DNA from 2 places in the Shewanella sp. YLB-07 genome. Region 1 is predicted to be linked to the other one. Evidence: riboswitches for the same ligand, from Rfam matches in the RefSeq annotation. Region 1 holds a riboswitch; the other holds the start of a gene.
The links. Region 1 has a riboswitch for cobalamin ahead of FS373_RS10650 (ABC transporter ATP-binding protein). Riboswitches for the same ligand answer to the same signal wherever they lie in the genome.

Region 1 (3,420 bases):
AACAAGCTAGTTAGTGCGCCGAACATAAATGATATCGCCACGCCCGAGAGCAACATGCGCTCTATCTGGCTGCTCATGTGTCGGCCACACAGAGCCAGTACCATAGCAACCGACAAGCCGGCCCCCATAAAGGCCCCCAGAGGCAATGTCATCCAGCTAAACTGTTCAAACAGACCAGAGCCGGCGAGCAGCCCTGAGCCGGTAAATAGTGTTAGCACAATAACAGCACCAAAAGATGCCCCAGAAGAGATACCGAACAGATAAGGGTCCGCCAGTGGGTTGCGTGTGACAGTTTGCAGCACACTACCTGCGATAGAGAGACCAGCTCCAGCAATAAATGCCAATATGACTCTAGGAAATCTCAGTTCCATCACTATGCGCTGGGTGATGCTAGCAACGTCGCCAATCCCGAACAACTGATGCAAGACCACATCTAAGGTGTCCATAAACGAGATATTTGCGGCACCAAAACTCGCGGCAAACATCAGACTCAGCAGAGATAATAAGCTCAGGGAGAATAAAATCCATTTATGAGCAAACAGCTCATGCTTAACCAAATCGACTTCACCAGTTTTCATTTCTCTGGTTTTCACTGCAACTGAATCAGTTTCCGCCATTCCAATTCCTGCTGGGAGTTTGACACTTCTAGTCATGGGCTACGTCCTCGAGAGAAACCGGGCCACTTTTATTACCCTGACTCTTCTCACGGCCCTTCTCATAGCTATTCTTATGTCCTGGCTCGTAACCCTTGTCGTAACTCGTCTCATAACCATAGTAGTAACAGATCTGTGGATTTCCATGTTGAGGATGAGGCGCGACATGGGAACAGACACCGAAGACCTCGCCTATGGCCTGCTCTGTGAGCACCTGTTTAGGCGAACCGTAAGAAATACACTTTCCCTCTTCCAGCAGAAGTAATTTGTCGCACATGGCGCTAGCGAGATTAAGATCGTGAATAGAGGTGATCACAGTGATCCCGATTGAGCGCAACAGCTCCATGATCTGGATCTGATAATGGATATCTAAATGATTGGTCGGCTCATCGAGAATAAGAAGTTTAGGCTGCTGCACTATGGCACGCGCTATCAAGGCTCTTTGCTTTTCACCGCCAGAGAGATATTCATAACTCTGCTTAGCCTTATGGGTTAAACCAACTTTTTCCAGCGCATCGGATATCAAGACCCGATCGGCAGAATTAGTGAATTCGAACGGGCCTTTATGGGGCGTCAAACCGATAGCCACCAATTGCGCCGTGGTCAACTCGAAGTGATGAGGGGTATCTTGCAGTACTACTGCCACCTCTCTGGCGAAGGCCTTAGAGGAGAGACAAGTTATCTCTTGGCCAAACAGCTGGATTCGGCCACTATCAGGCTTGATATATCGATAGATGCAGCGAAGCAAGGTCGACTTTCCCGCACCGTTAGGCCCGATAATGCCGAGCATCTCACCGCGCCTTATGGAGAAGCTTACCTGCGACAGAATCGAGCGTGACTCGACTTGCCAGCTAAGCTCGCGCACATCCAAGGCGAGCTCAGGTGTGTTCTGTGACGTTGAGCCTGAAACTAATGACATCTATGACTCCCCCGAGTTACCCGCTCGAGTATTATCGCGACAAAATGAGGCAGGTATCCTGACTGGTGATTAAAAACAAGATTCTAGTTCCTAGGTACTAGATTCTAGATTCTAGATTCTAGGAACGTTTTTAAAAATCACTCACAGTTGCGGGCACAGTTTGGGCTTCTAAAGCTGATAGCTAATGCTATAAACATAAGCTAAAGACATAAGCTAAAGACATAAGCTAGGAGCTATCGTCCCAATTCCCTTTTAAGTTTGAGTTAGCAATAAAATGGGCACACTTGATTAAACGGCCAGATTAGCTCTCAACACCTCATTTTGCGAACTTGAAACCTTCCTCTTAGAAACTAAAAAGAATAAAAAATTAAATAAAGTACTAAATAGATAATTTACATAACAAGCTCTAATGGGCGCTATTATGCCGATTTTACTTGTATTGGCAAATTGTACCTGTGAAGTGATCGCGTTGATTCATACTAAGACATACTCAGATAAGTCATAGAGACAGAGTAAAAAGCGATTAGTCATCGCCCCAATGCAGCTTAGTGAAGTGGCCCTGAGGAGAGGTGAACACAGATATCTTGACCACAGAAGCATAAGCTAATGACAGCTGAGTGTAAAAACCGGCCACCCCACTCACACCAAGGGCATTGGCCATCAAGTGTCTCATCACTCCAGCGTGAGTGATCAAGAGTAAGGTTTGTCCCGAATATTGCTGCAAAATAGATTGCCAAAGGGCATCGATTCTGAATTCAAACTCAAGCATGCTCTCACCATTAGGTGGTGTCACGGCCCAGGGATTCTTCCAATAGCTTTCTATCATCTGAGCGGAGTTCTGATACAAACTCTCTAAGGTCTCGCCATCCCAATCACCAAAATTAACCTCCTTTAAACCGTCCTCCAGTTTTAATGGCACTCCATTTTTCAGATAGAGGTTGAGTGCAAACTCACTGCAGCGACGCAGGGGGGATGAGAATAGTTGGTCAAACTCCACATCGTGACGCTCAACGAGACCTTCAATGGCAGCTGTCATCGATGCTCGCCCCGCTTGACTCACGGCGACATCTGTATGCCCCCTGAGTATATCACCGCCTTCGCATTCACCATGACGGAGAAGATAAAAGACAGTGGTACGCTCAGCCTTATTCTCAATGCAGCTCTTGCTGTCACCTTGAGCTCCTTCAGACATATTTTCTCCTTTGCTGGTTTCCCGTTTCTATTTCTAGTGCTACTTCCTAGAATCTAGATTCTAACTCCTATCCTCTTGTTCCCAGTATAAGTCTAACTCTCAATATTTTGCGGGAAACGTATATGGTAACAGAGTCCCTTACCTGGCGATGTTTCGACGTCAACTTCCCCCTTGAGTTTCTGGGTCACCAAGTTATACACCAGATGTGTGCCCAGTCCACTGCCTCCCTGATTACGCTTAGTGGTATAGAAGGGATCAAATAGATTCTTCTCGCCATCTTCATCTAAGCCGACACCATCATCGCTGTAATTCATTAATATGTTCCCCTCACTGCCAGTCACTTCTATGGTGACCTTACCGACCTGTTCAGGCTTAAAGGCATGCAGTAAGCTATTCATTATCAGGTTAGTCACCACCTGCGAAATAACCCCAGGATAGGTATTACAGATAAGCTTATCTGGACATATAACCTGTATTTTATGAGGCTCTTTTTTCAATGTTGGACGCAGCGACATTAAGATCTCGCCGAGATATTCTTTAAGGCCAAACTCTCTAACCTGCTCACTGGATTGATCCACAGCGACCCGTTTAAAGCTCTGGATCAACTTAGATGCCCGAGCATTGTTCTTAAGAATGATATCCATCGACTCGGTGCA
Region 2 (3,420 bases), on a different contig from region 1:
CCATCAACAAGATCATCCTTCGCTTCAGAGTAACGGCCACCCACGACATAGCTAAGACTAGTGGTTAATGGAACACTGGCTTGAACATAGGCACTGGCAACCTTTTGAACGTTACTACGACCACGGCTAAATTCTGACTCACCTCGACTCAAATCGATACCGGTGACGATACTCAAGTCGCCCTTTTCGGTGGCAATATGAGCAACAGCTTTAGGCGTAAATTCAAGAAATGAGCGCTTGTTGGTGCCAGGCTTTCCCCAGCTAATACTCTTAACTTTACTGTCGGTATAGTTGATATCGGCGCCCAGAGACCAGGCATCGTTTAATTGATGTTGGTAACCACTGCGGATAGCCGTTGTCATCTCATGTTGATAGTCATCTGGATTGGATGGATTTGCTTGAGTCGGATCGTCTTCAATCTGATCCAGAGTTAATGATCCCGCCATTTCACGATCGTTATCGTAGTAACTGGTCTCGATGAAAAAGTTATCCGATTCAGTTTGATATTGCAGGCGACCTAAAACAGATGATGTCTTATTGGCGTTATGATCACGATAGTTATCACCTTGGTTATAACTCGCAGCCGCATAGTAGCGCCAGGTATCGTTAATCGCACCAGACACATCGGCCTTGCCTTCATACGTGTTGAAACTGCCGCCAGACAGCTGAATACTTCCACCTGTTCCCGTCGGAGCCCTAGTAATGATGTTAATCACACCACCAACCGCCTGATCGCCGTAAAGCACACCAGCGCTGCCAGATAAGATCTCGACGCGCTCAATTTGATTGAGTGGGATCGCATTGATGCTAGGCGCCGCAATATCGATATTATTAAGACGGCGACCATCGACTAAGATCAGTGTATTGTTCGCAGCTTGGCCAGCAGAGAAGCCACGCATCGAAAAAACCGCGCCTGAGTTTGAATCTGAAATTTGAATGCCGCTCTGACCACGTAACACTTCGGTTAGCGTGGTCGCGCCGCTCATCTCTATCTGAGCAGAATCGATAATATTCACGTTGGCCGCGATATTCAGAGGGGTGTTTTCGCTACGGCCAATCACAGTGATCACTTCATCGACACTGTTTGCCTGGCTTTCACCAGTATTAGCAGCTTCGGCCGCCATAGCGCTCGATGAGACAACAGACAGAGTCAATACACTACTGATTAGAATGGCTATTGTTGAAAGTTTGTTTGGCTCATTATATGACTTTTTATATGAGAGTGTACCCATTTTACCTTTAACTCCTAAAAGGAAAACGGGGCAAAGATGTCACGACATAATTAGGCCGTTCAGCTTTATGCTGTTGACCGAAAGCCGCATCTTGAGATCTGCCCGCCGAAATCTCAAAATCATCTAATGGGCCGGTCTCCGGACTTAGGCTCTGCGATGACACTTTAAAAAGCAACACTGCGCGAGTTCAGGCTTTTTACGCTGCCATTTCTTCACAAATAAGCGCACCTGACTCTTACCTTTTACCGTTGCGGGGGCAGTGTCAGATTCTCACTGACTTCCCGATTATCCTTCACCTTAATTGTCGAAATTCATAGCAATCCGCTATGTTTCAACACGTTAAATAGGTTTAGGCACCACAAAAGATTGACTAAAACATTGTTAATTCGTTCCAAGAACGCACTCAGTTTTGTACCAAGTATTAGTACCCTGTTTAGCACCGAGTGACGAACCGCCGCATTATAGACGTCTATACGTATAAATGTCTAACTTTTGAATGACATTCTGCTTACCTAAAAGTCTAATTTTATTCTCTTTGGCTGTTACTCCGGCAAATTTTTAATAAAACGATTTGTTCAAAAAGAATGCAAGCGTCTGATTGGCAATCAAAAGAAATCTAACTAACACCCACATAAAACAAATTCACAACATTTATATCAATTATCAAACAAAATGACTTGCCAAATTGGATTACAAGTGTAATCTTAAACTTGTCGATTACAGCTGTAATCCATAACATGCATTCAACAGAAAGTAATCAGTACACACTTTGACAATGGGATCAGCCGATGAAAGAGATCAGTAATTCAGAACTTGCCGTACTCAATATCCTATGGGAGTCGTCACCGATAAGCTCAAATGAAGTGGTGAAAAAATTGGCAGATTCTAATGAATGGCACGAAAAAACAGTCAAAACCCTATTAAACCGCTTAGTAAAAAAACAGGCGATCGGGTTTCAAAAAAAGGGCCGAGGCTATCTCTACTCGCCCCTAATCAATCAAAGTGAATATCAAATTAAAGAGAGTCAGTCTTTCGTAGAGAGAATGTTCTCGGGTCGTATCGCCCCCCTAGTTGCGGGCTTTGCCAAAGAAAATAAACTCAGCGCAGAAGATGTTGCAGAATTGAAAACGCTGATCGACAACTGGCAAGAAGAGGACTCGAAAAAAGACAGCTTGAACAAGGGTGAGTTAAGCAGCGACTGTCAAACAACCGATACTAAAACAAAGGAGCCTAATCATGATTAACTGGCTCACACAACAAAGCATACTCATAAGCTTAGTCTGCGCCTTCATCCTACTTTTTCATAAGCCACTGCTTAAACAGCTAGGGGCTCACCACATGTACAGTTTATGGCTGGCTATCCCACTAATGTTATTAGGCTCTGTGGTACTGCAATTTCTGCCTAACTTGCTGGCAGAATCTAAGCTAGCAAGTTTTGAGCATTACAGAGTGCTGGCGTCACTCGCCGTTAAAAACAGTGAAAGCCTAATCCCGGCCCCTTTAGTCGCAGGTTTATGGTTGTCTGGTATTGCCGTGATGACGGCACTGTTACTACTGCAACAACGCTATTTAAATAAATTGTTGAGCAAGAGTACACCTTATGCTCACCCCCAGAGCGGCGAACTTAACATCAACGCGCTGATGTTGACCGACGCTTTACCCATATTACAGAGTCCAGAGATCACTTCTCCCATGTTAACAGGCGTGATTAAGCCGACGATCATAGTGCCATCAGACTTTCATAAACTGACAGTAAAGCAGCAAAAAGCCGTATTGGAACACGAACTGTTTCACCATGAACGCGGAGACATCATCATTAACCTACTGGCCTATGGTCTGCTCGCCATCTTCTGGTTCAATCCGCTTTGCTGGCTAGCCTACCGCCGTTTTCGTGACGATCAAGAACTCGCCTGTGATGCTCAAATCACCTCATTGATGAATACCGATGAAAAAATTGCCTATAGCCATGCGTTATTGGCTTACTCTCAGCACGCTCAAATGGGCATGCTGCATACCCACTATGGAAATAAAAACATCTTAAAGGAAAGGATCATGCAAATGAAAAAACAACATGGAAAGAGCACTTTAACCATAATAGCAATGACACTAGGCTTAGGATTAGCAAGCTTGATACTCAATCAACAAGTTCAGGCAGGGGATCATCAAACCTCGTCGAAAGAATCGACCA

Region 2: it holds a riboswitch for cobalamin, as region 1 does, so the genes downstream of both, FS373_RS12505 (TonB-dependent receptor) here and FS373_RS10650 (ABC transporter ATP-binding protein) in region 1, are expected to answer to the same signal.

Annotation. Positions count from the first base shown of each region.
Region 1 is NZ_VOQB01000004.1:239,405-242,824, reverse strand. It holds gene FS373_RS10655 (FecCD family ABC transporter permease) at 1-578, opposite strand, end outside; gene FS373_RS10650 (ABC transporter ATP-binding protein) at 646-1,572, opposite strand; cobalamin riboswitch at 1,603-1,875, opposite strand; gene FS373_RS10645 (histidine phosphatase family protein) at 2,096-2,764, opposite strand; gene FS373_RS10640 (ATP-binding protein) at 2,857-3,420, opposite strand, start outside.
Region 2 is NZ_VOQB01000005.1:120,744-124,163, forward strand. It holds gene FS373_RS12505 (TonB-dependent receptor) at 1-1,232, opposite strand, end outside; cobalamin riboswitch at 1,344-1,562, opposite strand; gene FS373_RS12510 (BlaI/MecI/CopY family transcriptional regulator) at 2,021-2,476, shown strand; gene FS373_RS12515 (M56 family metallopeptidase) at 2,469-3,420, shown strand, end outside.